4 regions of the Paenibacillus sp. FSL K6-1217 genome follow, and region 4 is predicted to be linked to each of the others. Evidence: riboswitches for the same ligand, from Rfam matches in the RefSeq annotation. Region 4 holds a riboswitch; each other region holds the start of a gene.

Evidence for each region. A riboswitch is a leader RNA that binds a small molecule or an ion and turns the genes downstream of it on or off. The one in region 4 is predicted to bind cyclic di-GMP.
Region 1: linked by a shared signal. The riboswitch ahead of MHH28_RS27540 (PA14 domain-containing protein) and the one ahead of MHH28_RS25100 (collagen-binding domain-containing protein) in region 4 are both predicted to bind cyclic di-GMP.
Region 2: linked by a shared signal. The riboswitch ahead of MHH28_RS20805 (flagellar assembly protein A) and the one ahead of MHH28_RS25100 (collagen-binding domain-containing protein) in region 4 are both predicted to bind cyclic di-GMP.
Region 3: linked by a shared signal. The riboswitch ahead of MHH28_RS10970 (thiamine pyrophosphate-binding protein) and the one ahead of MHH28_RS25100 (collagen-binding domain-containing protein) in region 4 are both predicted to bind cyclic di-GMP.

What each region holds. Positions count from the first base shown of each region.
Region 1 covers NZ_CP150271.1:6,250,920-6,258,351, reverse strand. The annotation lists gene MHH28_RS27550 (discoidin domain-containing protein) at 1-917, opposite strand, end outside; gene MHH28_RS27545 (glycosyl hydrolase) at 994-2,460, opposite strand; gene MHH28_RS27540 (PA14 domain-containing protein) at 2,713-5,058, opposite strand; cyclic di-GMP riboswitch class I at 5,073-5,153, opposite strand; gene MHH28_RS27535 (sugar phosphate nucleotidyltransferase) at 5,291-6,664, opposite strand.
Region 2 covers NZ_CP150271.1:4,721,686-4,729,117, forward strand. The annotation lists gene MHH28_RS20780 (ring-opening amidohydrolase) at 1-949, opposite strand, end outside; gene MHH28_RS20785 (ABC transporter permease) at 946-1,698, opposite strand; gene MHH28_RS20790 (ABC transporter ATP-binding protein) at 1,695-2,504, opposite strand; gene MHH28_RS20795 (ABC transporter substrate-binding protein) at 2,519-3,532, opposite strand; gene MHH28_RS20800 (cysteine hydrolase family protein) at 3,573-4,256, opposite strand; cyclic di-GMP riboswitch class I at 4,805-4,897, shown strand; gene MHH28_RS20805 (flagellar assembly protein A) at 4,973-6,616, shown strand; gene MHH28_RS20810 (aldo/keto reductase) at 6,905-7,432, shown strand, end outside.
Region 3 covers NZ_CP150271.1:2,433,180-2,440,611, forward strand. The annotation lists gene serA (phosphoglycerate dehydrogenase) at 1-1,091, shown strand, start outside; gene MHH28_RS10955 (SDR family oxidoreductase) at 1,185-1,634, opposite strand; gene MHH28_RS10960 (helix-turn-helix transcriptional regulator) at 1,780-2,733, shown strand; gene MHH28_RS10965 (methyl-accepting chemotaxis protein) at 2,807-4,057, shown strand; cyclic di-GMP riboswitch class I at 4,559-4,655, shown strand; gene MHH28_RS10970 (thiamine pyrophosphate-binding protein) at 4,772-6,415, shown strand; gene MHH28_RS10975 (carboxymuconolactone decarboxylase family protein) at 6,465-6,833, shown strand; gene MHH28_RS10980 (hypothetical protein) at 6,997-7,347, shown strand; gene MHH28_RS10985 (3-oxoacyl-[acyl-carrier-protein] synthase III C-terminal domain-containing protein) at 7,409-7,432, shown strand, end outside.
Region 4 covers NZ_CP150271.1:5,674,898-5,682,329, reverse strand. The annotation lists gene MHH28_RS25100 (collagen-binding domain-containing protein) at 229-3,120, opposite strand; cyclic di-GMP riboswitch class I at 3,202-3,294, opposite strand; gene MHH28_RS25095 (hypothetical protein) at 4,017-4,394, shown strand; gene MHH28_RS25090 (ASCH domain-containing protein) at 4,811-5,233, opposite strand; gene MHH28_RS25085 (DUF2278 family protein) at 5,331-6,080, shown strand; gene MHH28_RS25080 (hypothetical protein) at 6,059-7,207, opposite strand; tRNA gene MHH28_RS25075 (tRNA-Thr) at 7,356-7,427, opposite strand.

The DNA.
Region 1 (7,432 bases), 580 kb from region 4:
AGAGCTACAGCCTGCATATTGTAATCCTTCAGGACCTTGTAGTAATCATCCATGTTCTCACAGGAGCGGCCCACATCACTGGCACAGCTGGTCCGCATAATATTGCCGCTATAGGCTACGCCCAGCCACTTCATAATATAGGGCAGATGGGTAACCGCACCCTCGTCAAAATAAAACTGCTTGTTGTTCACCACCGTCCCGGTCAGCGTATAGCTGCCGTGAATCGGCTCCTTAATCGGAGATTTCAGCGCCTCCAGACTGAGATTATCCCATGTCCACCAGTTGTACTTATCCTCGGCCTCCGAGGAATAGATTCCCCGGGCCGTCCGCAGCGTCAGCTCGTTGGTGCCGCTGATGAGCTGTTCTTTGGGGATGTACAGCTCATAGGATTTGCGGAAGTCGTATTTGCTGCCGGTTCCGGCAATCCCGGCAATCTGAATGATGCCTGAGAGCTGGCGGTTGGAGAACACGCTCATCTGGGGTACGGATTTGTACGCATCGATAATGCTGACGCGAAATAAGACCCCGTGCTCCGGGATCTTATCCAGCTCATACTGAATCCGCAGCTCCGGGTTGGTCTCCCCGTGGAGGCCGGAGGGCAGCGATTTCAGCTCTGCCGACCTCGCAGTGGATGAAGCTATGCTGAGCCTCTCCTTCACCCCGTTTGAACCCGCCGCCTTGAACTCAGCGGCAGAGCCGTCATGCTTGCCAAGCTTCCATAGAAGAGTTCCTTCCGGCATCTCAGGACCGGCATCCTTGGCCGCCGACAATGAAGACAGATCGACGTCCGCTTCGCCGTCATTCGTCCTCTCATCTCCGAAGACAGAGACGGACAACAGAATCAAGATGATCAGTGCTGCAAATTTTAGTAGGCGGTGAAAGTGTTTAGTGGGTTTCTTTTGAAGTCTACTCCTCATTCCCTTGTCCTCGCTTTCTTCCGGGGGTCTGTACTACACCGGGTTTACGTCACGCTTCGTCTTCTGCGAGGCTTCCTTAAGGAAGCGTCAGCGCACTCTGGGGAACAATCATCTGCTTCTGGCTCTGGCTTCTCCACATCAGACTGACGCTGGCATCCCCGCGGTTCTCGTAATACTCTACCTTGATAGCATACGGGGTATTCGCGGAGAGCGTGATGCTGCCCTCCCTGCTGGCGCTGCTCTGATTCTTCCAGCTGTCGATCAGGAGCTTGCCGCCGATATAGACGCGGATGCCGTCATCCGAAGAAGCGGTGAATGTATACTTTTCACTGTAGAGAGGCTTAAGGGTCCCGGTCCAGCGTACCGAGAATGAATCCTTGGGAAGGCCGGATGCCGGTGAATTTCCATGCCAGTTGAACTGAATGGTACTGTCGTTACGGGTAAGCAGCGGTGTGCCGGACAGGTCCATATTGCCATAATACTGGCCTCTCAGACCGTTCTTTGTGCTGATAGCCGCTGCGGCTTGCGTTTTGATGCCCATGGCGAGCTTGTAGTCATCCCGGGACACTGTGTATTTATGGTTCATGAAGCTTTGGATTTTGAGGGGCGGGTTATTCTCAACCAGCATCTTGCCCCATGTCATCGTATATACCCATTTGCTTTGTTGTTGAGACATGATTACAGGGTCTGGGAGCTCTCCGCTCTCCCCGATGCCTATCGGTTTGCCGCCCGCAAGCTTCAGGAGGCTGTCATAATAAGACTGCTTGAAGTCATTGTCATAAATGTCGGCGGCCAGAATATCCACCTTGGCAGTGCCGGGATAATACGCAGCATAAGGCTCGGATGACTTATTGGGGGCATTCGGATTCCATACCCACAGCAGATTGTTCAGCTTATGCGTATTCACCATCCGGTCATACACAAGATCCCAGAGCCTCGCGAAATCATCCTTCTGCCCCCACCAGAACCAGCCGCCGTTCATCTCATGATAAGGACGCCATAACACCGGAACTCCGGCGTCCCGCAGCTCGCCCAGATATTTCGCCACTTCATCCAGCTCGGCAACCAGAGCCTTGTACTGCGGAGTTCCGGGAGTGACGTACTGCTTGAATTGATCCTGGCTAAGCGGCTTCTGCACATTGGTCCATATCGGCGCGGTTCCCGGCAGATTCTGATGGAAGGTCATGGCGACAATGCCGCCGCCCTTATGCCACCGGATGGCGCTGTTCACGACAGCCTGCCGCTGCCTGGCGATCGTCTCCTTGGACTGGTTGCCAATGGCTCCCAGCTCATATCCGTGCAGAACGGCTTGCTGGCCGCTTGTATTTTTGAGCTTGTTATTGAATTCATCGGGACTCTCCAGGTAATCATGCTGGCCGGATATCATCCCCTTGCCGCTGAGATCGTGGAGATAGCTTAACAGTGCGGAAGCCTCCTTGGAGGCCGAAGGATTAATGGGCTTAATGGGAGCGGCGGCAGGGGCGGCCAGTGTGGTAACCTTGGCATCTGCCGGAAGACTGCGCCCTTCCCCCCATGGAAGCAATGAAAGGATAAGGATAAGAGGAAAAACAGTTGTAAATAGCCTGTACTTACGGTTAGTGTTCAATGTAATCTCCTTTCTCCAGCCACACCGCTTCGGCAGACCCCGGAGCGGTTACGCTTCCCGGATGGTCGTCTATAGCTTAGTAGCCCTGCTGGTAAGCAGGGCCATTAAGAGTGGCTTACAGGATTTATAATTGTAACGTCTTAACCAGTAACAGCGCCAATAATGAACACAGCTGCGGACCTTATGAGCTTAGGAAGCGGAAGGGAGGAACAGCGCGCTTGCCGGAACCGTTCCTTTGGCCTGGCTGGGACTCTGCCACATCAGACGCGCTTTTGCATCCCCTTGATTCTCATAATACTCTACCTGAATATCATACAGCTCGCCTGCGGTCAGGCTGATACTGCCCATGCGTTCGGTGCCGCTCTGCTTCACCCAGCTGTCAATTACAAGCTCACCGTTAACCCGTACGCGGATACCGTCATCGGAATTGGTATAAATCTGATACGTCTCCGTGTACAGCGGCTTAATCTTCCCGCTCCAGCGGACAGAGAAGAAGTCTATACCGAGGGCGGCATCCGGTGAGCCTTGGCGCCAGTTGAAATCAAGCACCGCATCGGTGCGCACTGCAGCGGGATCACCCGACAGTGTCATGTTATTGAAGTATTCCGCGTACAGTCCATTGGCAGCAGGGGCTTCAACAACCGGAGGCTCCTCCGGTGCTGCTGTTGGAGAAGGAACGGGAGCCGCTGTCGGCGTTGGCACCGGTGTTGGCGTTGGTGCAGGTACTGGCGTCAGCGCTGGTGTTGGCATTGGTGTCGTTACTGGTGCCGGCGTTGTTGTCGGAGCTGCTGTAGCTGCCGGTACGTCTGTTGCAGCCGGAGCAGGGTTGGATAGATTGCCTGTTGCCAAGAAAAGCGCACTTGCAGGCACGGTTCCCTTCACCTGGCTTGGGCTCTGCCACATCAGATGGACATTCGCATCGCCTGCATTCTCATAATACTCTACCTTGATATCGTACAGTTGCCCGGCAGTCAAGGCTATGCTTCCGGTACGGGCCGTTCCGCTCTGCTTGACCCAGCTGTCAATGACCGCTGTGCCGTTCACCCACAGGCGGATACCGTCATCCGATGTTGTATAGAACTGATAGGTCTCACTGTAGGCCGGCTTGATCTGGCCGGTCCAGCGGATGGAGAAGTAATCTGCGCCGAGTGCGGCACTGGGCGTACCCTGACGCCAATTGAAGCTGATGACGTCATCACTCCGCACCATAACCGGGGTCCCCGAGAGCGTCACGTTCTTGAAGTATTCTCCAAGCAGCCCGTTCCTGGCAGGCTTATTCCCCGTATCACTGGGAGTTGGGTCCGGCTTCTGGATCGGCGTGGCGGTTGGAGCCGGAGTTGGCGTTGCGGTTGGAGCCGGTGTTGCTGTAGGCGTTGGCACTGGTGTTGCTGTAGGCGTTGGCACTGGTGTTGCTGTAGGCGTTGGCACTGGTGTTGGTGTTGGTGTTGGTGATGGCGTTGCGGTTGGCTTAGGGACCGCCACCGGAGCAGTCCAGGCCTTATATTGGTCACGGGTCAGGGTGTAGCTGTCATTCATGAAATTCTTGATCGTTGTCGTGCTGTTATTCTCATAGAGCATCTTGCCCCAGTTCATCATAAACACGTAATTCTGCTGGGAAAGCTTCAGCTTCGATATATTCGGCATTTCACCGTTCTCGCCGATGCCGATCGGTTTACCGCCAGCCAGGCTGGTCAGATCATCATGATATTTTGTCGAATAATCGTTATTATATATATCTGCTGCCAGCACATCCACTCTGTCCGCGCCCGGATAGGTCCGTGCATAGGGATCAGAGTTGGCATTCGGCGCATTCGGGTTCCATACCCAAATCAGATTATTTAATTGATGAACGTTTACGAAACGGTCATACATAATATTCCATAGTGCAGTGAAGTTGTCTTTCTTGCCCCACCAGAACCAGCCGCCGTTCATTTCATGGTACGGTCTCCACAGGATTGGAACCTTGGCATCCCGTAGGCTTTTAAGCGAGACGGCTACCTTATCAAGATCGGTTATCAACGCATTATACTCCGTGGTGCCGGGAGTTACGTATTTGTTGAACTGTGCCTGGCTGATTGACTTCTGCACATTGGACCATTCGTATCTGGTGCCCGGCAGGTTCTGATGAAATGTCATGGCAACGATGCCGCCTGCTCTGGACCAGTTCGTCGCACTCCAGACGATATTCTTGCGCTGTTTGGCTACTCCGCTCTCCGTCTGTCCGCCAATCGCTCCAAGCTCATAACCGTGCAGTGCTGCGTATTGTCCGCTTGTTCCCTTCAGCTTGTTGCTTAATTCGTCAGGACTCTCGAAATAGTCATGCTGCCCGGTAATGATCCCATTTCCCGTGATGTCATACAGATTGTTCAGCAGCTCGACCGCCTCGGCTGAGGCCCCCGGATTCACTGGCGCTCCTATAGAGGAGGCAGCCTTGACAGTGGACGGGGCGATTCCCAGTCCCGCAGGTACAACAGACCATACAACGGCCAGCGACAACACAGCGCGGAGCAAACGAGACTTACGGTAAGTTTTCACAATATTCTCTTCCTTTCGGTAGCCAGGCTGCCACTCTTGCGAAGGCCCTATAGCTTTGCGTCCCTATCTTTCGATTAGGTTTGCCTTTGTCGTTTTGGAAGGATCAATCCCTCTTACCGTAAATATCGTCAATATGCAAATTTAATGTATAGTAATGGAGAATTTCCTCGAAAAAATAGTTCTATGTGCCTGATTTAAAATTGTAACATTTGGTTAAATAGATAAGTTAGACCTACGAAATGAACTGATGTAGAGCTATATCCTCCCAGTCCAGAGTAATACGGATATTGTCTTCCTCTACCAGCTCAGACCCTGTCTGCACCTCAATGAACTCCACATCTGTAAGGGCAAGAATGGCATGCTTAGTCCCTTCCGGTATCCTTACCACATCCCCTGCCTTCACGTTGTGCATCTTCTCGTTAATCACAATGCTTGCTTCACCGCTGACAAAAGTCCAGATTTCACAGCGCTTGTGATGCAGCTGGTAGCTGATATTTTTGCCCTCGTTGATGAAAATCCGCTTGGTCAGTACCTCGTTGCCTTCATCATATTTCACATAATCGATCACCTTGTAGTGGCCCCAGCGGCGCTCTTCGTACATCGGCCGTTGTTCAAAGGTCTTCAGCACTTCCTTGATCCGCGGACTCTCGGCCTTATGTGTCACCAGAATGCCGTCCGGGCTGGCCGCGATAATCAGGTCCTTCGCCCCGATAACCGTGATCGGAATATCCAGCTCGTTAATGAGGCAGGTGCCCTCGGAGTCAGCGGTGATGAAGCCTTTGCCGACATGGTTGCTGGTCATTTCCTCGGTCAGGGTGTTCCAGGTGCCCAGGTCCTTCCAGAACCCGTCATAAGGCTGCACCACGATGTTCTCCTCTTTCTCTACCACTTCGTAATCGAAGCTGATCGAGGACAGCAGCTTATACTGCTTCTGGAGCTCCTCGTAATTCAGCGGCAGCCCTTTGCGCTGCAGAATATCCAGCAGGTAGCCCAGACGGAAAGCGAATACTCCGCAGTTCCACAGTGCCCCCCGGCTGATCAGCTCCTCGGCCTGCACGCGGTCCGGCTTCTCCTGGAAGTGGCTCACCTGCAGGTAGCCATTCGCTCCCGCATCTGCGCCCGTCGGAATGATGTAACCATATTTCTCCGAGGCATGCTCGGGAACTACCCCCATCAGCGCCAGGTTCGCCCCGCTCACCAGCATGGTGTTCTCCAGTTGCAGCACGGTTTCGAAAAAGGAGGATTCCACGTAAGGGTCCACCGGCAGAATCGCCACGGTCTCGCTCGGGGAAACCCCAGCGATGGAATACAGGTAGGCGGCCGTCAGCGCAATCGCCGGGAAGGTATCCCGCCGCTCCGGCTCCACGATGATCGGCACTTCGCTGCCGAGCTGGCTCTGAATCATCTCCACCTGGCTGCGTCCGGTCGCCAGATAAGAAGACTCTGCCATTCCTGTCTCCTCCAGCTGTCTCCATACCCGTTGGACCATCGATTCCGGTTCACCTGCCGGGCTTTCCAGCACCTTCAGAAATTGTTTGGAGCGTGAATCATTGGACAACGGCCACAGCCGCTTGCCGGAACCGCCTGATAGAAGTACCAGTTTCATATGTGAACCCTCCGTATCGTATTGTTATTGGGTATTTCTTATTGCGGGAGAATCGTAAATTAAAATCCCGCCTGTTATGAGGGTCGCTGCAAGGAATTGTGGGCTTACGGCCGCTGTTGTCTCCAGATGTTGTTGATTATATTGCTTGCAGCAGATAACATCCGGAGACAATGGCGGACGCTAACGCTCCTACAGCTCCAAAATTCCTCTCCACTCCATTTCATAACAGGCTTTACTTTTTATATCCGCTTCGCCCGCAGGCGAAGCTCCCGGCTAAAGATCCGATATTGCCGCTTGTTGTAGCGGCAAGGAGGGCCGGGCTGCCGCTATGCTTGCGCGGCAGCAGTTGAAACCCTGGTTGCCGCTGCTGTTGTTCCAGCGGTGAAAGATTCAAAGTCTCAAAGACTCAAAGACTCTTAAGTGCCGCTTGTTCCAAGGCGTCTCCGCTGAGTTAGCGGCTAGAGAAACCAAGAGTTCCAAGACAATGGAATCCAAGATCAGGATTCAAGACCGGAATTCAAGACTCTTGTGCCAAGGGCTCGCCGCTCAAGTTAGCGGCGGCTGAAGCTAGTTAGTTAACCACACTTGAGAAATCAGGTGCACTTGTGCTCTTCATTTGCTCATTTAGCTAACATTCCCGGGATTCAGGTGCACTTGTGCTCCTCATTTGCTCGTTTAGCCAACTTTCCCGGGATTCAGGTGCACTTGTGCTCTTCATTTCACCGTGCAGCCCGCTTTCGGTACATTCAAGGGGATCTATCCCTCTCA
Region 2 (7,432 bases), 950 kb from region 4:
CATGGCGGGTATGATTGATATCTGAATCATCCAGCATGATATGGCGGCGTCCGCGGATGACGCCATCCGGGTCAGCCTCCGCCTTGGCAAGCACCTGCACCAGCTCTTCGCCGGGATACCGGTCCAGCAGACCCTGGAGCGCCGCACCATCCACAGCATCCTGCATCACGGCGTGGTCGATGTGGTACGGGCCGTCCGCCGACAGCGAATTCCCGAACACAATCACTTCACAGCAGGACAGCTCACTGCCCGCCGAAGTCGATGCCACCGTGCTGAATTGACCCCAGTCCGTGCAGATATCTTCTTCCTTTAAGACGGAACGGTCCACTTCACCCAGCGCGATGCCTGCACCCAGTGCTGAAGCTCCTCTGGAATAGCCCATCGATTTATAAGTATCCTCTGTGATGAGCGATACCTCACGGCTGTGCGCCTCATAGATCTGCTCAGCGGTAAGCAGCGGGCACTTAATCTGTACAAAATGCACATCCCTAGGTGAGGTGATGCCCGCATCTATAACCGCACGGGCCACGGCATCCGCCACAGCGTCCACCTGAGGGAGCCGTCCCAGCTCCTCCGGCCGGAAGCTCCGCGTTCTGGCGACTCCAATGGCCAGTGACTTCGGGCCGTCAGCAGACTTATCGGCGTCTGCGCCTCCCTGTCCGCTGCGGCTGATAACCGTAAAGTGCGGGCTGAGCACGCCTTCCGTACCGCCTGACATCACATAGGAGATGTCGGCGGCTCCTCCTTGTGCCGCTTCAGCAAAGAATCCCTTCAGCGCCATAACCGCATAGCCCCGTGTAAAATCATTCACACAGCCGTTGCCCTCCGTCTTCCCCAGCACCGCGACCACTTCCTCCGGACGGAACAGTCCCTCTTCCACCGCTGCGCCAAGGCCGGACATGTCATGCGGCGCACGGGCAGGGATTTTGATTACCGAGCAGTTCATCATAGATCATCGCTCCTTGTCCAGAAAATAACCCGTTTCTCCAGCAGCCCGATACACCAGAACAGCAGCAGGCCGCACAGCGCCGAAGCCACAATCGCCGAGAACATCACCGGCGTATCCATATGATAGGAAGAGACAAGCACCACATAACCGAGCCCCTTATTCGCTCCGACGAATTCGCCGACTATGGCTCCGACAATAGCGAGCGAGGTGGAGATTTTGAGCGCAGAGAAGATATAAGGCAGACTGGTCGGCAGGCGCAGCTTCCAGAAGATTTCGCTTTTCGTCCCTTTATAGGTCGAGAACAGCTCCCAGGCTTCGTATTCGATGGCCTTAAGACCCTTAACACTGTTCACCAGAATCGGGAAAAAGCAGATCAGCATCGAAGCGATTACCTTCGAGGTATATCCGGTCCCCAGCCAGACGACCAACAGCGGGGCCAGCGCCACCAGCGGCGTAGTCTTAAGCGCGATGGCCAGCGGGAACATCCCCTTCTCAATAGGCTTGGAATGAACAAAAATCACTGCGGTAGCCAGGCCAAGGATGTTGGCAAGAATGAACCCTGTCAGCGCTTCGCCCAGCGTAACCAGCGTATGCGACCACAGCGAGCCATTAATAGCCGAGACTACTTGTGTAGGCGCAGGCAGCAGATACATCGGAACCGCCAGAAGACGTACCGCCAGCTCCCACAAGATCAGGAAGCCAAGCGCAAAGCTGAGCGGGTACAGGGTGTCTTTGATTTTGACTGTCATAGATGCTTCACCCGCTTTCTCAGTTCCTTGACGATGCGGTGGAACTCCGGCAGCTCTTCCATTCCCGCCTCACGCGGGGAAGGCAGCGTCACCGGAATAATATCCGTCACACCGGCAGGGCGGGGTGACATCATCACGACCCGGTCCGACAGCAGTGCCGATTCATGAATCGAATGGGTAACCATCACGATGCTGCTCAGGCTCGTCTCCGGGCTCTCCCACAGCCGCAGCAGCTCGAAATTCAGCTTCTCGCGCGTCAGCTCATCCAGTGCACCGAACGGCTCATCCATCAGCAGCACCGTCGGGTCGGCAGCCAGGGCACGGGCAATGGCCGCCCGCTGCTGCATTCCGCCGCTGAGCTGATGCGGGAAGTGGCTCAGGTAATCCTGTAAGCCGACCAGCCGCAGGGCACTTTCCGCTTTTTCACGCGCTTCGCTTGAGTTGAATTTCTTCTTCGCGCCCAGCTCAAGCGGCAGCATTACATTCTGCAGCGCGCTGAGCCACGGCATCAGGACCGGCTTCTGAAAGACCATGCCCAACGACAGGTCGGGGGAGGCATACGCCACTTCTCCACCCGCTTCAGGGCTTAATAGCCGCAGCATCAGCCGGAGTGTCGTGGATTTCCCGCAGCCGCTCGGTCCGAGAATCGAAATGAACTCGTTGCGGTATACGTCAAGACTAACCTGATTCAGCACTGGCACATCGCCGAAGGATAGAGAGCAATTGCGCAGTGAGAGCATGGTTTCCCGGGTACCGGGATGCTGCGCGGGGGCAGCATCCAGCTGTTCTTTGATCGCTGTTGTCATTATCGGGTCCCTCCTTATTTCAAAAACTCGTTGGTGAACATTCCGCCCGTATCCTGTTCCTTTTTCACAAAGCCCAGCTCGACCAGATTCTTCTGCAGTGTCTCCCAGGCCGCCTCGTCCATTGAGCCCAGCGGAAGCTTCTCCGGATCAAGCAGCGGAATGCTGGCCTTCATCATATTGACCTCATGCTTCAGATCCAGCTTCTCGCCATATTTCAGACCGAATTCCGCTGCCTCCTCCGGATGCTTGACCGCATAATCCCAGCCCTGCATAGATGCCTGCACGAAGCTTGCGACCATCTCCGGGTCCTTCTTAATAACAGACTCCGTGGTGAACAAGGTATCGGCATAGAAATTGATGCCATAGTCGTTCGGATCAATAATATTCACTTCCTTGCCTTGCTCCTCTACAGCCAGCACTTCATTAATAACATATCCGGGCCAGGCCTTGACCTGACCGGTTAACAGCGGACTCAGATCATATTTGACCGGCATCTCTTCGATTTGCGAAGGCTCGATGCCCGCGCTTTTCTCCATGGCACGGAAGGTCAGCTCTTCGTTGCCGCCCAGCTTAATGCCCACCTTTTGCCCGACAAGGTCCTCCATCGTCTTGATCCCGGACTCTTTGAGCGTGAACATGACGAACGGGGTTTTGCGGTAGATCGCGGACAACGCTTTGACAGGGACCCCCTTCTCTCTGGCAATGACGACCTGGTCGGCACCGGTCACTCCGAATTCCTCACTGCCGGAAGCCACCATCTGCACAGCCGGGAAGTCCGAGCCCCCCGGGCGGATCTCAACATCAAGCCCCGCTTCTTTATAGAAACCTTTTTCCACTGCGGTATAGAACCCGGCGAACTGCGCCTGGTGAATCCACTTCAGCCGGAGTACCACCTTCTTCAGACCGCCCGAGCCTTCCGCTCCCTGGCCTTCGGCCTTACCGGCCCCCGTATTGTTACCGCAAGCGGTCAGAAGCAGCATTAGCGAGGTTAACAGTATCAATGCTTTCGTTCTGGATTTGTTCCACATGGTTATTCCCCCGTTATGATGTAATTTGAACTCGTAGGATTCAGTATTGCTCCAGCGCCTCAAGCACCGCTTGCGAGTCACTTACACTGCCGAACACCCCGCCCTGCATTTGAACCATTTTCAGCGCTGCCAGATGATTCGCTTCATCCGTAGCCCCCGTGCAATCCTCCAGGATCAGACACTCGTACCCGCGGTCATTGGCTTCCCGCATCGTGGTGTGTACGCAGACATCGGTAGTAATCCCGGTTAGGATCAGATGGGTAATTCCTTTATTCTTCAGGATTAGGTCCAGGTCTGTCGCATAAAAGCTGCCCTTGCCCGGCTTGTCTACAATGTACTCTCCCTCGGCAGGCGCCAGCTCATCAATGATCTGCCAGCCGCGCTCCCCCCGCACCAGGATACGTCCCGCCGGCCCTTCCGAGCCGATCTCGGCGCCAATCTGCTTGCTCCGCCACTGCTTGTTGGCCGGCAGATCCGACAGATCCGGCTTATGCCCCTCCCGGGTATGGATTACGGTGAACCCTTCGATGTCCCGGATACGTTCCAGCAGCCGCTGAATGGGCTGAATCGCTCTTGCTGTTAGCGAGAGGTCATAACCCATTCTTTCCACGTAACCGCCCTTGCCGCAAAAGTCTGTCTGCATGTCGATAATCATCAGCGCCGTCTTCGCCGGGTCAATGTCACCGTCATAGGGCCAAGTGTAGGGTGTTGCTGTAATTTGCATGGTTCATGCTCCTCTCCTGATGTCTCTGGCTCTATTAATGTTATATTAGTTAACATTTAATCGAATTTCCTTGTTATGAGTTAGATTATATTACAACATAATCGTGATGTCTTCGGTTTTATTACGAAAAAACACACATAATGTTTGTGTTTATCTACATAGTTAACACATATATAACATTAATGTACACAATGAAGATTACTCAAAAAGGAATACCTGCTGATTCCTTCCAAGTTTGATCCATTCATTATCTATATATTAGATGAGGCTTCTCCACTCGCCCGGTATAAAGGACAGCCCGGACCTTTTACGTCTCTCTAGCCTTCCATAAGCTGTAAGCGCTGGGAAACCAGTTTTTTTGTCGAAATAGAACTGCACATTTTAAGTTTTTTGATAAATAGGCATAATATAGTTGAAAAATAGCTCTTTAAGTACTAGAATTAAGCTTGTTTGCAGAAGTTAATGCCACGTAAGAACTATTTATGACTCTTTTTGTCGATTACAGTCGACCGCACATAACCGCCTCTACAGGATGTATATCATTGATCTATTTCTAAAGGCAAACTCCCCGAAAGGGCAGGACGCAAAGCCATGGGCCTAAGAACACCGGAATCTGCGTTTACGGTCGCCAGGCTGCCAATAGAGACCACTTAAGCCAGCCGTTCACGGGAAGCTGTCCCGGGCTTGAGGATGTTCTTTTTCTGTACGAATTGCCATTGATCATACGAAAAAGTGAGGTTACAACCATGCCGCAGCAGTATATCGAACCAAGCCGATATGAATTCGTAGAGTCCCTGATGCTCGAACGCAAGGGTCTCCTGGATTCATTCTCTGTGGAGGGCCGGACTTCTGGCGGGACATCTGGAGATAAGAATGGAATTATCCTCGTGCAGGACAATCAGATATTCATTACTCCCCCGCTCCCCGGAGGGGCCCCCGCCCGCATCTCTGCGATCCACCCTGTTGTCCTGAAGATCAACTGTAAGACTGTTACAGAGCCAACCGAGGTGTCGAAGACGGATTATATCACCTGGGAGATCTGCGAGAAGCCGCAATATGAAATTACCGTGTCGCCTGACAAGCTTAAGGTTCACTTCACTTTATACCGTACAGAGAAGTACGCCTGGAATCTGGTCAACTGTCCCGCCGCCTTCGAAGCGGTAGTCCGTGCCCAGCCCAACCCGGCGATGCTCCTGTCCACGCTTACCATAGAACAGATTATCGCCTCATTGGACAACCGTTTTGTTCTGAGCAACCTGAACATTCCCGCCCTGTACGCGGAGCTGGACAATCCTACCTATCTCCCGGTCTGCATCGCCGAGGGAAGAGCCCCGCTGCCCGGAAGGGCATCCCGGCTGGAATTCATGCTGCCGGAGCATACGCTGGCGGGCAACGGGATGCTTCAGGACCGCCGGGCTCAGGAGCCTGCGGATACCATGGAGTATCTCCGCTTCCCCGGAGCCCCGTTTACCTTTGCGGGCGAGGTCTTCGCCCGCAAGCTGCCGCCGGAAGAAGGCATTCCCGGCTTCGACACGGACGGAAGTGTCCTGCCTCCTCCTCCTCCGCAGGATATCTACTTCGCTGCCGGTGAGCATGCCCGGCTCCTTCCCTGCGGCAATATCGTCGCCCGGCAGACCGGCAGACCGCGCATCTGCGGAGGGAATGGCAGCGTCAGAATATGCGACTTCCCTCCGTTCTGCCTGCTGACCCGGGAAATGGCGGATACTGCGGGCGATGTGATTTTCGCAGGCGACATCGTTGTCCCGGGAGATCTCGAAGGACCTGCACGGATCGAAGCCCTGGGCAATGTCTACGTCTATGGCGATATACGCCAATCTACGATCATTGCCACCGGCAGCATTTATGTGAGCGGCCAGGTCACCGGCAGCGGCCTGTACGCCGGGCACGCCGGGGTACAGCAGCACCGGCTGCACAGCCTCGCAAGCCTGCTGCGGACAGAGACGGACGAACTGCGCGAGTCGGCGCGCCAGCTGGCCAGGAACGTGGAATCCCGCCAGCAGTCCGTGAATTATGGCCTGGTGGTCATGCTGCTGCTGGAGGATAAATACAGCCACCTGGAGAGCCTGATCCGCGACCTTCAGGCTGCACTGAGCCGCATGAACGGAAAGTTCGGCTCCGGTACGGACAAGCTCCGGCATATGCTTGAGGTATTCGCCCATCCGGGACAGTTCACCGGGTGCATCACGGACAGTGCCCTAAGCAGCTTCTCCAGGCTGCTGCTCAAGCTGGGCGAGGAGATCGAGCTGCTCCAGGAGGAGCATGCGGTGATTAATCTTGCCCGTTCACATGACAGCCGCCTGGAGTCCGGCGGGAAGCTGCTTCTGCGGGATTCTTGTTAAGTACTACTAGCAGCTCATTAGATTTAAATGTGTGAGAATCACTTTAACTAATGGCCTGCTGAGGGGTTTACCGCGCCCCGATTAGGGTGCAAGGGGTAGGCTCAATTGCAATTCGTACAACTAAATCGCCAGTTGTGCCGCCAAATCTCCGTTTCGCTGTTTTTAGTTGCACAAAATACATTTATCTCTGAGGGTTAGCTACGAACGCTGCTTCATCCCTTGCCGCATTTATGGAATGAAAACACTTGTTTAATTATGATGGTCTACCAGATAAGGAGAAGTGATAGCATGCGATATAACCGGCTAGGCCATAGCGGCCTGCAGGTGTCTGCGCTGGGTCTGGGCACCAATTCATTCGGCAAACGGGCTGATCAGGACACCTCCGTCCGCATTATTCACGCCGCCATGGACCTGGGAATTAACTTCATCGATACCGCCAATATCTATGCCGGGTCTGAATCCGAGCGGATTATCGGACTTGCGCTTGAAGGCAGACGCCACAGCGCCGTGCTGGCCACCAAAGCCGGATTGCCGAAGCATGAGGGACCCGGCGGCAGCGGCTCTTCGCGCCATCATCTGATGCAGGAGCTGGAGGGCAGCTTGCGCCGGTTGAAGACAGATTATGTGGATCTGTACCAGATTCACACCTTCGATCCCTACACACCGCTGGAGGAGACTCTACGCACGCTGGATGATCTGATCTCCGCAGGCAAGGTGCGGTATATCGGAGCCTCCAATTATGCCGCCTGGGAGCTGATGAAGGCGCTCGGGATCAGCGAAGCCCGCAGCTGGGCGAAATACATCTCTATCCAGTGC
Region 3 (7,432 bases), 3.2 Mb from region 4:
TCGCTTATGACCCGTTCCTGACGGCTGACCGTGCAGAGAAAATGGAAGTCAAGCTGGCTTCGGTCGATGACATTGTCCGCGGTGCCGACTTCATCACCGTTCACACACCGCTCACCCCGGAGACCCGCCATATGATCTCCCGCCCGCAATTTGAAGTGATGAAGAAGGGCATGCGTATCATCAACTGTGCCCGTGGCGGCGTAATTGATGAAATGGCATTGGTCGAAGCGATTGACAGCGGCATTGTGGCCGGTGCTGCGTTCGACGTCTTCGAGAAGGAGCCGCCTGAAGCGGACCACCCGTTCCTTACACATCCGAAGATTATCGTGACTCCGCATCTGGGTGCTTCGACGATTGAAGCGCAGGAGAACGTAGCCATCGATGTATCGGAGCAGGTGCTCCATATCCTGCGCAATGAACCGTTCATCAACGCGGTGAACATTCCGCCGGTTGCGCCTAGCGTGATGAACAAGCTGCAGCCGTACTTCACCCTCGGCGAGAAGCTGGGCAGCTTCGCTACTCAGATTACGGACGGGGCAATCCGCGAGATTCATGTGGAATATGCCGGTGATCTCTCGGATGTGGATACCCAGCCGCTTACCCGTTATGTCGTCAAAGGCGTGCTTACCCGCCACTTCGCCGGAGATGTGAACATCGTCAACTCGATGCATCTGGCGAAGACCCGCGATGTGAACGTAGTGGTGACCAAGGCCTCCAAAACCAAGGGCTTCACCAACCTCATCACGGTAACGCTCAAGGCTGAGCATGACGAAGAGCGTCTGGTTGCCGGTACCCTGCTGCAGGGCTACGGCGAACGGATTGTCAAGGTCAACAAGTTCCCGGTCGATATTGCTCCTGAAGGCCATCAGCTTGTCATCTCGCATAACGACAAACCGGGTATCATCGGACTCGTCGGCACCCTGCTCGGCGAGAACAGCGTCAATATCGCATCCATGCAGGTCGGCCGTACCATCGTCGGGGGAGCCGCCATTATGCTCCTGACCGTTGATAAGGCGGTGCCGAAGGAGGTCCTGGTGAAGCTGGCCGGACTGCCGGAGATCAACACCGCTGAGGAGATTATTCTGGTCTAGGAAGTTATTCCTACCTTTAACGGTATGAGTAAGCAAAAAAAACACTCTGAGGAGTGGCGGCAGCAGCCGCTCACTCTCCAGAGTGTTTTATATTTAGCCGGAAATCACGAATGGCGGCACCTGCCGGCCGTCCATATCCGTAAAGCCATATTTCCGTGCCAGCTCCCCTACCTTCTGGGGAGTACCAGTCATGGAAATCACTTCAGGATCAGCAGCAAGCGCTGCAACCGCGCGGCCGATATAGGCTGTGGATTCGGTGGTACTTAGCCCTTCCTCCTCCTGCCAGTGCTCCTCATCTGTGCCGAAGCTGTCCAGGACCAGCTCCGTCCGCATCCAGCCCGGTGAGAGCGGTATGACCGCGATGCCATCGGCAGCCAGTTCGAGCGATAATCCGTAGGCCATGCGCACCAGCGCATTTTTGGACAGATCATAATAGAAATTGCCGGTGTACTTATACTCATCCCAAAAGGTCGTATGAACGATTAATTTCCCCGCCCCCGCTCCTTCGCTGCGCATCAGCGGAATGGCATAATAATTGGTCATCAGCTGTGCCCGGATCCGTTCCCTTTCAGCTATCTTGCCCGGATTAGCAGATCATTTGCGCTAATCCTTACTCTTGTCTAATATATATCCTATACATGACAACCACTGACATATATAAATAATATTCATGTAGGGAGGCATCCGAATGAGAGCGGACCGTCTGATCACTATCATTCAACTCTTACAGAGCCGCGGCAAAATCAGCTCCAAAGAGCTGGCGCAAACGCTGGAGGTATCGGAGCGTACGATCTTCCGGGATATGGAGGCGCTCAGCTTCTCCGGCATCCCCGTGCTGGCGGAGCGCGGCCGGGAAGGCGGCTGGAAGCTGGCTGACGGCTACCGGAATTCCCTGAGCGGAATGAACACCAAGGAGATTGCCGCGCTGCTGGTGCCCGCTGATCCGGCGATTCTGCACGCGCTGGGCATTCAGGAGGAGTTCTCCTCAGCATCCCGCAAGCTGCAGGCCGCTGCTACCAGGCAGCCCCTCACCCCCTTCAGCTTCCTCAGCCAGCGGATTCACATCGATGGTGCCGGATGGCATCCCTCCGGGGAGACTTACCCTTGCCTCTCCGCTTTGCAGTCCGCTTTATGGGAGAACCGCAAGGTGAGCATCACCTATCTGCGCGGGGAGGATGTTGCCGAGCGGCTGATTGCGCCGCTGGGTCTGGTAGTCAAGCGCGGCGTATGGTATGTAGTCGGGGAGCATGGCGGCGAACTGCGGACCTACCGGGTCTCCAGAATCTCTGAGGCCAAAGTCTCAGATGAGCCTTTTGAGCAGCCTGAGGATTTCGACCTGTCCCGGTATTGGGAGACCTCGACTGCTGCGTTCAAATCTGCCTTGCCCCGGTACCCCGTCAGCCTGCTGGTCAGGGACCACACTATGCAGGAGCTGGAGAAGGAGCGATACGTCGCCCTACTGCACCAGGAGCCTTCTGAGGACCCCTGCTGGATCAGGGCCGAGGCCGAGTTCAACACGCCGGAGTCTGCCTGCCGGATCATTCTGTCCCTGGGTCAGGGCATCAAGGTAACCGCACCGCCAGCACTTGCGGATACGGTGGCTGCTGCTCTGCGTGAGGCGGCAGCTTTATATGATTTTTAACAATAGACCAAATGCACTAGTATCCCCTATAATATGACAATACACATTCTTATTTATAGGGGGAACTTTCATTATGGGCTGGATGAACAAGCTGCCGTTGAAACAAAAAATCGTCACCGGATGTTACCTGGTTGCCGCTTTATTCGCTGTTCCAGTATTAATTACGCTTATCTTTATGGACAGGCTGCTCATCGGCATTATCCTTGTCGCCGTCCTGGCAGCACTGACTTACCCGCTTGCGCGCTTCATTGAGAGAACGCTTACATCTTCATTTGAGGATATCTCCAATGTGACGCACACGATCGCCAAAGGAGACTTCACCAGCCGGGCCGACGAGAACGGCTCCATGGGTGACATCAGCCGTTCCTTCAACACCATGATCGATAAGCTCAAAAAAATCCTCACCGATGCCTCACAGATTACCCGGCAGGTGATGGACGCCAGCCGCGGGATTGAAGACAAGAACCAGAACCTGAAATTTGTCATGGCGCAGGTGGCCTCCTCCTCCAATGAACTGGCTCTCGGCGCTAATGAAATCTCCGTCGATATTGCCGACATGACTGAATCGATCAAGGACATCGAAACCAAAGTCTCCAATTATACGAATTCCACCAAGGAAATGAACAGACGATCCGTCCATACACTGGAACTGGTGGAACAGGGGCGGCAATCGGTGGATACCCAGGCTGAAGGCATGCGCAAGAATATCCAGGCTACCCAGAAGGTGGCGGATACGATCGAGGCCCTGTCACAGAACGCACGCGGCATTACGATGATTACCAAGACGATTACCGAAATTGCCGAACAGACCAATCTGCTGTCGCTCAATGCTTCCATTGAAGCAGCCCGTGCAGGCGAGCACGGCCGGGGGTTCGCTGTCGTTGCCCAGGAGGTCCGCAAGCTGGCCGAGGAATCCACTGCTTCCACCAAAGAGGTGTTCGGGCTGGTACGAAGCATTGAAGCGGATATCAAGCAGGCCATTGATAACATCGCCATCAACGAAGAGGTAGTCCAGGTGCAGAATGAGATGATTACGGAGACGGCTAATATCTTCGCCCAGATCGTACATAGCGTCCAATACATAACCGAGCAGATCGCCTCCTTCTCCGCAGAGAGCGATCTGATGCTGGAGAGCGCGCTCAAAATCTCCGGGGCAATCGAGAATATCTCAGCCATCACCCAGGAGACAGCCGCAGGGACCGAAGAGGTATCCGCAGCGATGAACGAACAGATTCATGCCCTGCAATCCGTAGCCGAAGAGACGGAGAAGATGACCTCTGCTGTCTTCAACCTGCAAAAAACGATCCATATTTTCAAATTCTAGCTTCTGCCCAGAGAGACACGCCTGCGGGATTTCCTGCGGGAGGTGTCTCTTTTTTCGGGCAAAATGAAGATTGTTCTGTAATATTCACAAATTGTTGAAATTGTGCATAAGGGTAAAATACCTGCTTTGCACTTCTTTACTATAGACGTTCTATAGTCATAGCTTGTCTGAATGTCAAAACCTTACCCGACTAATCCTTAAGTCCTATGAACGTATTTTGCAATGCTGTAAATCTAGTAAATTCATAACGTTTTGCAGTGGATCGCGGATGCAATGAGTCTTTATGCTTACTTCCGACAATTTCAGCTCATCCTATCTATTTGCATTTTAAGACTTTAGTCTTCCAGAGACAACCATTTTCAAAAGTTTGAAAATCCAAATATTTATCCTTTTTCAATCCTGAATATTCGTCAAATTCCGAGTTTCTTCTCATAGGGGTTATTGACAAAAGAGGAGCAAGGAATATATTGTAAAGGAAAATTCTCCTTAGAACCATTTATAACCGCATACCGGCAAAATTCACCGAAAGGGAATGACGCAAAGCCATGGATCTACAGTCTCATTTGTGAAGTGGGACCATGACAGCCAGGTTGCTGAAAAACTGTGAACGCCTTGGGTTTCGCGTTTGATTATGGTGATTCGTGCAACAGACCTGTGCTCCTAAATTTGAGTACAGGTTTTCTATTGCTGACTTATACAAATAACACTTGCGGGGTGGATGTTCTGAAGACAGTTGCAGATTATATGGCGGAAACATTATCCAATCTGGGAGTCACACATTCTTTTGGAATCATAGGGAAATCCATTTGCCCCATTGCTTTGAAGATGGTTGACTATGGCATAGAATTCATTCCCGGCCGGCATGAGTCCAGCTCCGGCTTTGCAGCCGGCGGTTATGCGCTCAAAACTGGCAGTCTCGGAGTAGCCTTCGGCACCTCCGGTCCGGGCGGAACGAATCTGCTCACCGCAGCAGCGCATGCCAAGGCTAATAATCTTCCCGTCCTCTTCATCACCGGCCACCAGTCCATCAAGGAGCTGGGCATTCCCCAATGCCAGGACTCCACTTCCTATCTGGCTGATTTGGCGGATATGTTCCGGCCGGCGACCCTCTTCAGCAAGCTTGTAGAACGCGGCGATCACTTCAGCACTATTTTCAACCATGCCTTATCCATTGCCCTCGGTGACCGCAAAGGTCCGGTCCATCTGTGCATTCCGTTTGATGTACAGACAGAGCGGCTAGCGGAATGCCGGATTGTTCTGCCGCAGCGCGAAGGGCTGGTCAGCTATCAGAACTATGAACGGGTCATCACGGCGATCAATGAATCCGCCAGACCTCTGATCATTGCCGGTAAAGGCGTTAACCGCTCAGGGGCACATCGGGAGCTGGTCCAGCTGGCCGAAACCTTCAACATTCCTGTAGTTACCTCTCCAGGCGGCAAAGGCGCCATAGCTTATGACCATCCGCTCTACCATGGTCCTGTCGGCGTCGGCGGCTCCTCGCACGGGGATGAACTGATGAACAACAGCGACCTGTTCATTGTTCTGGGCTCCCGCCTCAGTGATATGACTATCTGTAACCTGAAGCCGGAGAATCATCCGCGGCAGCTGATCCAGTTCGATGTAGACCCTACCTTTGTCGGCAAAATACTGACCTCATCCACCATCTCAGTCGGCGGGGATTTACGGGACAACCTGGCACTGTATCTTCAGAAGCTGGCCCCCTCTATGGTGACTAGGCATGAAATTACAATCTCAAACGATTACAATGATGAGCTGCCCGTGCTGGCGGGACTCTCCCTGGCCTCGGTTATGAGCACGATGAGCAGTCTGATTCCTTACAACAGCAGCGTGTTTGTCGATGACGGCAGCCACGGGTTCACCACTGTCAAATGGTTCAATGTGCGCAGGCCCGGCAGCTTCATCTTCGATGCCTACTTTGCCTGCATGGGCAATTCCATTGGCATGGCGATCGGTGCCAAGACTGCCTCTCCCGGGGAGACCGTCTTCTGTATTACCGGGGACGGCTGCTTCATGATGCTCGGCAGTGAAATCAACACAGCTGTTTGCAAGGACATTCCGGTGATTTTTATCGTGGTGAACAATATGCAGCTGGATATGGCGCTTAAGGGGATGGAGAAAACCACTGGCCGGATTGACGGTACGATCTTCGAGGTTCCGATGGACGCCGTCAAATTCGCCGAATCCCTGGGTGCAGCCGGGTTCCGCTGTGAGACTCAGGAGGAGTTCGCTGCCGCAATCCGCGAAGCGGTAGCGCTGAACAAGGCGGCTGTCATTGAGCTGCTGACGGACCGTGATGAAATGCCACCTACGGCCCACCGCACGCTGGATCTTACGTAAGCAAGCCCTTTCGCACACCCTATCTAACCTACTATCAGGAGGCTACAGCGTGAACAAGAACATGAACAGCGGACTCGATCATTTCTCGAATCTCTCAGGAGATTATGGGGCCAAGGCCCTGGCTCCGATCAAAGAGCATTTTCCGGAATTGGCGGAGTATATCATGGGCAATGCCTATGGCGATATTTTTCAGCGGACCACGATTGGCTCTGACTGGAAAGAGATCGCGGTGATCTCGTCTCTGATTACGATGGGGCAATATGAGCAGTTGGGTGTTCATTATGTAATGGCGCTGCGCGTGGGCATAACCGTTGAACAGATCAAGGGTGTGCTGCTTCATCTCGTCCCTTGCGTCGGTGCCCCACGGGTAATTTCAGCCTTTAATGTGCTGCTGGATACCCTGGAAGAGATTAGATAAAATTCTACACAATTCTACAAATTTCGACTTTTGGGTTGCATATTTTAGCATCATCTGGTTATAATGGAGGCAAAATATCCCAATTCCAAATGCGGTTTGTCAAATAGAGTCGCAGTCATCACGTTTTGGAGGTATTACAAATCACACTTAGGGAGAGATCAACATGGGACAATTTATTTTGAAGACAGACACTGCGAAGAAGGTAATTAATATCGAGCTGGAGGGAACCTTTTCTAACGAGGACGGACTCAGATCCATACAGGCTTACCAGCAGACCATCAACCCGATTAACCCTGCTGAATATGCCCTGGATATCGACTGCCGCAAGCTGAATGTAACTGCTCCTGATGTGGTGCCGCTGCTTGAAGGCTGCTTCATCATGTTCAAGGCCGACGGCTTCCAGAAAGTTAGTCTTACCCTGGAGAATAACCCGATCCTCAAAATGCAGCTGGCGCGCCTGGGCCGTAAAGCCGGACTCGAGAACCTGGAGATCACTTCCACCGTACAAGCTTAATTCTTAATGATTACAATTTAAACCAAAATCAGCAGCTTGAAACTTTTAGGAGGTCTGAATTATGGCGGGGATTCGCATTAAGGAC
Region 4 (7,432 bases):
GCTCCTCAGGGGCCACCCTTCAGCCATGTTCAGCAACAAATTCACTCTACGAATCATTCTAAGAACACTTATACACAAATCTATACACATCTTATACACAATAGACGGGAACCAAAATTTCCTAAACAACGAAAAAAGAGCTGCTTCCAGGAGAACGTCTTCTCCGAAAGCAGCCCTTGTCAAATCACAGGATCATTGTTTGTTTGCATACATCTCAGTTCGGGTGACTCACTTACGTTTGCCGTTTCTGGTGGTTCTTCTAAGAATCAAGCCCAGACCAGCGAGTGCCAAACCGGCAAAATAATATGGAGCAGGACTGGACTCGCCCGTCTTAGGCAGGGTTCCATCCGCAGGCACACCGCCTAGAGGAACTTCATCATCGATAACGACTACATCGGGTGCCGGTTCTGCCGATGGCAACGGCGTTGGCGCCGGTGTCGCTACTAATGGCCCAACCGCTACAGCCGTTGTCGGCGATGGTGCCGGTACTGTGGTAGCTGTTGGAGTTGCTACAGGTCCAAGCGGCAGCGGGTCATCATCTACAACCACATCATTGCTCACGATAAATCCGATAATCGGAGTCGGCGTTGGCACTGGCGGGAAACTGAACGGCGGCGATATTGGATCTGGCGTTGTTACTGGTGTCGGCGCTGGTGTTGGTGTCGGTGTTGGCGCTGCCGTCGGATCTGGTGTCGATGTCGGCGTCGGCGTTGGTGTCGGTGTTGCCGTCGGTGTCGGTGTTGGCGTTGGTGTCGGTGTTGCCGTCGGTGTTGGTGTCGGCGTTGCCGTCGGTGTCGGCTCTGCCGTTGGCGTTGGTGTCGGCTCTGCCGTTGGCGTTGGTGTCGGCTCTGCCGTTGGCGTTGGTGTCGGCTCTGCCGTTGGCGTTGGCGTCGGTACTGCCGTTGGCGTTGGTGTTGGCTCTGCCGTTGGCGTTGGTGTCGGCTCTACCGTTGGCGTTGGCGTCGGTACTGCCGTTGGCGTTGGTGTTGGCTCTGCCGTTGGCGTTGGTGTCGGCTCTACCGTTGGCGTTGGCGTCGGTACTGCCGTTGGCGTTGGTGTCGGTGTTGGATCTGGTGTCGGTGTTGGTACTGCCGTCGGCGTTGGTGTCGGCTCTGCCGTTGGTGTCGGTGTTGGTACTGCCGTTGGCGTTGGTGTTGGTGTTGGTTCTACCGTTGGCGTTGGTGTCGGTGTCGACGTCGGCGTTGGTGTCGGCTCTGCCGTTGGTGTCGGTGTTGGTGTTGGCTCTGCCGTCGGCGTTGGTGTTGGCCCTGCCGTCGGTGTTGGTGTCGGCTCTGCCGTTGGTGTCGGTGTTGGCCCTGCCGTCGGTGTTGGTGTCGGCTCTGCCGTTGGTGTCGGTGTTGGTACTGCCGTCGGTGTTGGTGTTGGCTCTACCGTTGGTGTCGGTGTTGGCCCTGCCGTCGGTGTTGGTGTCGGCTCTGCCGTTGGTGTCGGTGTTGGTACTGCCGTCGGTGTTGGTGTTGGCTCAACCGTTGGTGTTGGTGTCGGCCCTGCCGTCGGTGTTGGTGTTGGCTCTACCGTTGGTGTTGGTGTCGGTTCTGCCGTTGGTGTAGGTGTTGGTACTGCCGTTGGCGTTGGCGTCGGTACTGCCGTTGGTGTCGGCGTCGGCTTCACAGTCGGCGTTGGTGTTGGCACCGCCGTTGGCGTTGGCGTCGGCTTCACGGTTGGCGTCGGTGTTGGCTTCACGGTTGGCGTCGGCGTCGGCTTCACAGTCGGCGTTGGTGTCGGCTTCACAGTTGGTGTCGGCGTCGGCTTCACGGTTGGCGTTGGCGTCGGCTTCACGGTTGGTGTCGGCGTCGGCTTCACGGTTGGCGTTGGCGTCGGCTTCACAGTCGGCGTTGGCGTCGGCTTCACAGTCGGCGTTGGCGTCGGCTTTACGGTCGGCGTCGGCGTTGGCTTCACAGTTGGCGTCGGCTTTACGGTCGGCGTCGGTGTTGGCTTCACGGTCGGTGTTGGCTTTGGAGTTGGAGTACACACAGGTGTAGGTGACGGTTTTATGGTCGGTGTTGGTTTTACCGTAGGTGTCGGCGTTACCGTCGGTGTCGGCGTTGCTGTCGGTGTCGGTGTTACCGTCGGTGTTGGTTTTACCGTCGGCGTCGGCGTTACCGTCGGTGTCGGCTTCACAGTCGGTGTCGGCGTTACCGTCGGTGTCGGCTTCACTGTCGGTGTCGGCGTTACCGTCGGTGTCGGCTTCACAGTCGGCGTCGGTGTTGCCGTTGGTGTCGGACTCGGCGGCGGCCCCTCTCCCTCGTACATTCCAAGGTGCATCTCAACCCCGCCGCTAAAAGATTTTGCAATCAGAGTCCCATACAGCTCCGCTCCGGAATAATGGACATCCGCTCTAGGTGCGAGGATCGTCCCGAAGAATGAGGTATAAGCGATATCTACCTTAGTTGCTTCGTAGAAATTGAATAATACCTGGCTTGCTCTGCCGTTATTCATTGAAAAGCTTGGCACATTGACTGTAGACCCGCTTATATTAATAATCAACGTAGCGTTCTGGGCAATGTTGAACTGAATATAATTCGTACTCGCCAGTGTCGAGGCATCCAGATGAACCACATTGAAGCGATCCGGTGCATTTATCGTAAGCTGTCCATAATGATTATTCCCAATCTCATTCGTGTCGGCCAAGGCCCCATACTCTGCAGAACGCGAGATCAGAACCTCCTGCTCGGCCGTAAAATCTATCGGATTGCCTTTCTTCTTCGTGCCTTTAATATTGACACTAGGTTCATTGGCTGTAATGTTATCCCCGTATACCACGTTCCCGTAGATCTCTCCGCTGCCTGAATGTACAAAATTCCTGCCGGCCACAAGTACATCCGTCGGTGCAGCATCCCTATATGCTCTGGCAACTCCGTAACCTCCAGAGAGGGTAATATTCCCCGCCGCTGCAAGGCGGCCTTCGATCTGATCACCGCCTTGTGTGAAATCCCCTAAGATAAAAGCATTAAAATTGCCTGCGACCCCCAAAATTGGTGTTGGCGTATACGGCACCCCTGAAGCTGCTCTAACATCCATCCCCCACGTGAAGGCACTGGATACGGTCAATAGGCCTGCCATAAGAATGGCGGCTGTTTTACGCACTCTTTTGTTCAATAGTCCACACCTCCTAGTTACTATTCTATGAATCTTTCACCCGACTATAACAACAAAAAGACCGCCACGAAGGGTTAGCTTCACGGCGGCCGGACGACCATAGCCTCAACTTTAGAGACAGTAGATTCCTGACTTTGCGTCCCGTTCTTTCGATACGGTTTGCGTTTGTACATGATTTCGGTATGAAATTGTTGATTTTGCTTATGTATATTCGTTGTTGAGTCTATGACATTTGTTACTTTTGTACTATTTTCAGTTTATCCGCTCCCCCGCCCTGTTGTCAATCCATTCCAAGTATAATTTTTGAAAAAATCTCAGAACCCCAATCCCACAATCCCTTGTCCCCCATGGGTTTATGCATACTATCCTTCTCACCCCTACAACTGTCATTGGCTACCTGGCTCTATAATAATATTAATTTACATTATTAAAATTTGATACATATGGCCTACTTCGTCGCTGTTCCTCCCTGTTTAACTCCTAGCTTGCTCCTATTCGATGCCATTTTACCTATTCACAGACACCCCGCTCCGAAAAAAAGTGCCGCCCGTGATGGACGACACCCGCTACAAGGATTCATCTATTATTAAATAAAATGTCGCCTAAGCAGACATGAACAGTTGAACCCAACCAATCATCGATACCCAGAGCGGAACACTTAGAATGATCCCGAATACCACACCGCGGCGGAGACTTCCTTCATGACTCATTGCCATTCTCCTTTGAGCTGATTTATTTTTTCAATCTTTATTATTTCAATTTTAATATAAAATAATTCTTCGAATTTTATTGTGAATTATGTCACATTGTTACTGTCAGTTGATAATACCCATTGATTATTTTTTGAATGATGAGTTACAATGCGAATATACGTTCTCTTAGAGGGGTTGAGAGGGATGCATAGAGCAGAGAGTCAGGACAACCTGCTGGTCAAATCTTATATTTTGCTGCCGCTAATTCTATCCGCCTTCGAGCGTGATGCATCCGTGATGTCCTTAGAGCTGCGCACGCCTGCGCCTTATCTGGAGGTGATCCAGACTGCCGTCCAGGCTGCCGCTGCCGATCTGCGGGAGGTCCGTGCCGGAATGCGGGCCCGTGGTCTGAAGGTCTATGAACAGCAGCGCCTGGAAGCTGGCGTCGAAGCCAAATTCGTCTGCAGGGGTTATCACGAGCGGATGCTGCTGCTGGATGATGTGATTGCCGCCCAGGCCACTGTGCATATGCGCAGATATCTGGGGATGGAGAAGACGGAGCAGGGCGGCGCGGAGGGATAAGCCAGCGGGAGAAGTACTTTTATTGAACCTGTTCATGCAGGGCGCAGTACCTACAAAAGAAGCCTGCCGCAAGCGGCAGACTTCTGCATTACACGATGACCCGGATGCGGTTACATTAACAACGTCCAATACCCCAACGTCCCGCATATAACCACTACAGCTACCGGGTACAGGATTCTCCGGCTGACCTGATCCCTGAACACAAGAAACAAACAAAGCATACAAAGCCATGCAATTAGAAGGCTTCCCATCTATTATGCATACGCTCCTTCCCGGCAATTCTGCTTCATCTCCAGCGTTGACCGCTGTAGAGCACACTATCCTAATATATAGGAAGATTTCCCGCCGAATATCCCAATTATACCAGCTGAGTGCCAGTCCGGAGCAAATTTTTAGTCAAAATGCGATCAGGCGATTCAAAATTCCTTCTCCAGCACAGGATATTCCCAGAATCCCAGACGTCCCTTCGCGGGTATGGGATGTACCAGCGGCACAACTTCCTCCAGCTTCCAGGCGTACCTTCCTACGGTATAATTCCCGAACACATATTCATTCCCGCCCGGCCAGCCCTGCTGCACAAGCTCAGGCGTAACTTCACAGCAATCCGCAATTCGGCTGACGGCAATGATCCGGCCGGTTGGCAGATTGTCCGCCGTGAAGCCATGACGGGCCAGCAACGACTGAATAGGCTCTGTCCGGCAGATCGCCTTATTTACCTGCATCCCGGCATGAATGGCCAATGCTCCCCGGTGGGCGGTCCGCCAGGTGCGGGTTTCGATTTGCTTTTCTCCCAGCGCAATTAAGGTTGCCCACGGCTGGCGAATCGTCAGAACCTTCATAATGTAGCTTGCCTCCTCTGATGAACACCTTACTAGTCAGAATTACTACGGCCTCCTATGGGAAAGAATAATAGCTATGAAGGAGGACTGATGAGCGATGGGTAACGGATTAGATCAAGGGTATGGGGTATTAAAATGCAAAATATCCAATGAGGATAATGTCTATAAGCTAGGTTACAAAAACAATCATATTCAGGTGCTGGTTGACGTTGAAGACGATGACCACAAAAAGTATAGATTGGCCATCAACATCCGATCAAGCAATAAAGCCGAGCATTTACCGGAAGACACTGCCAATCAGGTGCTGTATTATGTGGGTGAAGATTTAAAATCGGAAGAAACAGCCCGCTGGCTCAAGCTTGAGTCCGGCTTCACGAAGATCACCAGGGAGAACCGGAGCCTTGCCCTAGATTATATCAGAGGAAACCTGGTGATTCCCAGTAAGATGGTAGCCCTGCCTAATACGAACCAAGATGACAAGGAAGACAACGATCCCCACAACAATCTCTATGACAAAATCACCTCTTACATCGAGGAAGCACACAAGCAGAAGGCCACCCTGTATGCGTTCGGCGAACCTTGGGGGCCTGTGGATAAACCCGACAAATACTTCGGCTTCTCTCCTGGACAGGGCGTTCATAATATCCACATGAATCAAGGCAATGCCGGCGGGTATTCCCGAGAAAATGGTACATGGCAGGACGGCGGAGTGCTTATTCATTTCCAGAACGCGAACAGATGGGTGGCTATCTTCCTGGCCTTCCAGTCCCAATCCTGGTGCACTAACGACCAGGGAGATGCCACTAAGCCGGTTAGTGAATGTAATCATACCAATGCTTTGTCATGAGCCAACACCATCGCATTAACCGCTGATACGATATCCTTGACATCCAACTGTTCATCCAGCCTCAAATGAAGTTGTAAGGTAGAGACTGGTGAGTGGTTAGCAGAAACGATGAGCTCAACCTCATGAGATGAAAGCACCTTTGCTTGCAGGATTTGCAGCCAGGGGATAAGATCCGGTAACGCTTTATCCTCTGAAGGACCCATTTCCATGCCATCCATCCCAATAGGTGAACGCCCGTCGAAATACTCAATCCTTAGCACAGCCTCAGAAGGGGGACTGTTCCTCTTCAAAGTCCTAGCCGCTTCCAGCTGACGGCGGGAGGTTCGTGCAGGACCGATAATTATATTCCACAAAACGATACACAGGGAGGGGATGAAGAAGCAGAGCACCGCCAACCAACCACTGGAGGTCTTGACATAGACGGCAAAAAAGAGGGCTGCGGATAGAATCGCAAGCAACCAGATGTAGAGCTCCTGCCGCCATTTGGACTGGCGCATCCCGGATGCTGGAGGAATGGACTGTGCTGGCTGAATATCGGCAGCTTGCTCCGGTTGAGCTGCCGTTCGTTCCCTCCATGGCAAATGCTCCCCATTCAGCATATAAAAGTTATCAGCTGCTCCCTGCCAGACCTTCTCCTGCGAGGGATGCGGCGACTGCCAGAGGGTAACGTATTCTTGAATGTCTCTCAGATAGAGGGCGGGATCGCCCGTGAACGAGAAATATTGCGAAAGCTCCAGATGAATAACGGCAGCAGAATAACGCTGTACATGGGTCGATAAGGTTTCCAGCCACTCCTGTACAGGAGTGGCAAGCGCCGGGAAACGGGCCAGCGTGCCCGGTAAACTCAGGCGCAACTGCTCTGCAGCATCCGCCCATGGAATCTGCCATTGGAAGGCCTCGGAAAAATGTTCCCACTCCACCAAATCCTCCACATCCGGTTGGCCCATATGGGGTTGAATCTTGCTCCAAGCTTGCATTAGCTGCCTGCTATAGCGCTGGAACTGGTCTTGGCTGACCAGACAAAACCATACTGGAGCGAGAAAATTATTCGTCTCGAAAGCTGTATTCTCATAATCAATTAAATCTGAATCGGCACTGGTAACAATCAGGAATGTCCGGTTTCCCATATAAGATCTTTGCCTCCTAGCATCCAACCATAGGCTCCCCACTTTACTTAACTAAAGGTTAGAAGAATGGCAGATGTTGATGCTTGCATAGAAAAAAGGCGCAGTTCCAAAAAACCGGAAACCCGCGCCACTATCGACTTCACAAATATGCTGGTGAAGGGAATTGAACCCCCGGCCTACGCATTACGAGTGCGTTGCTCTACCCCTGAGCTACACCAGCCTACA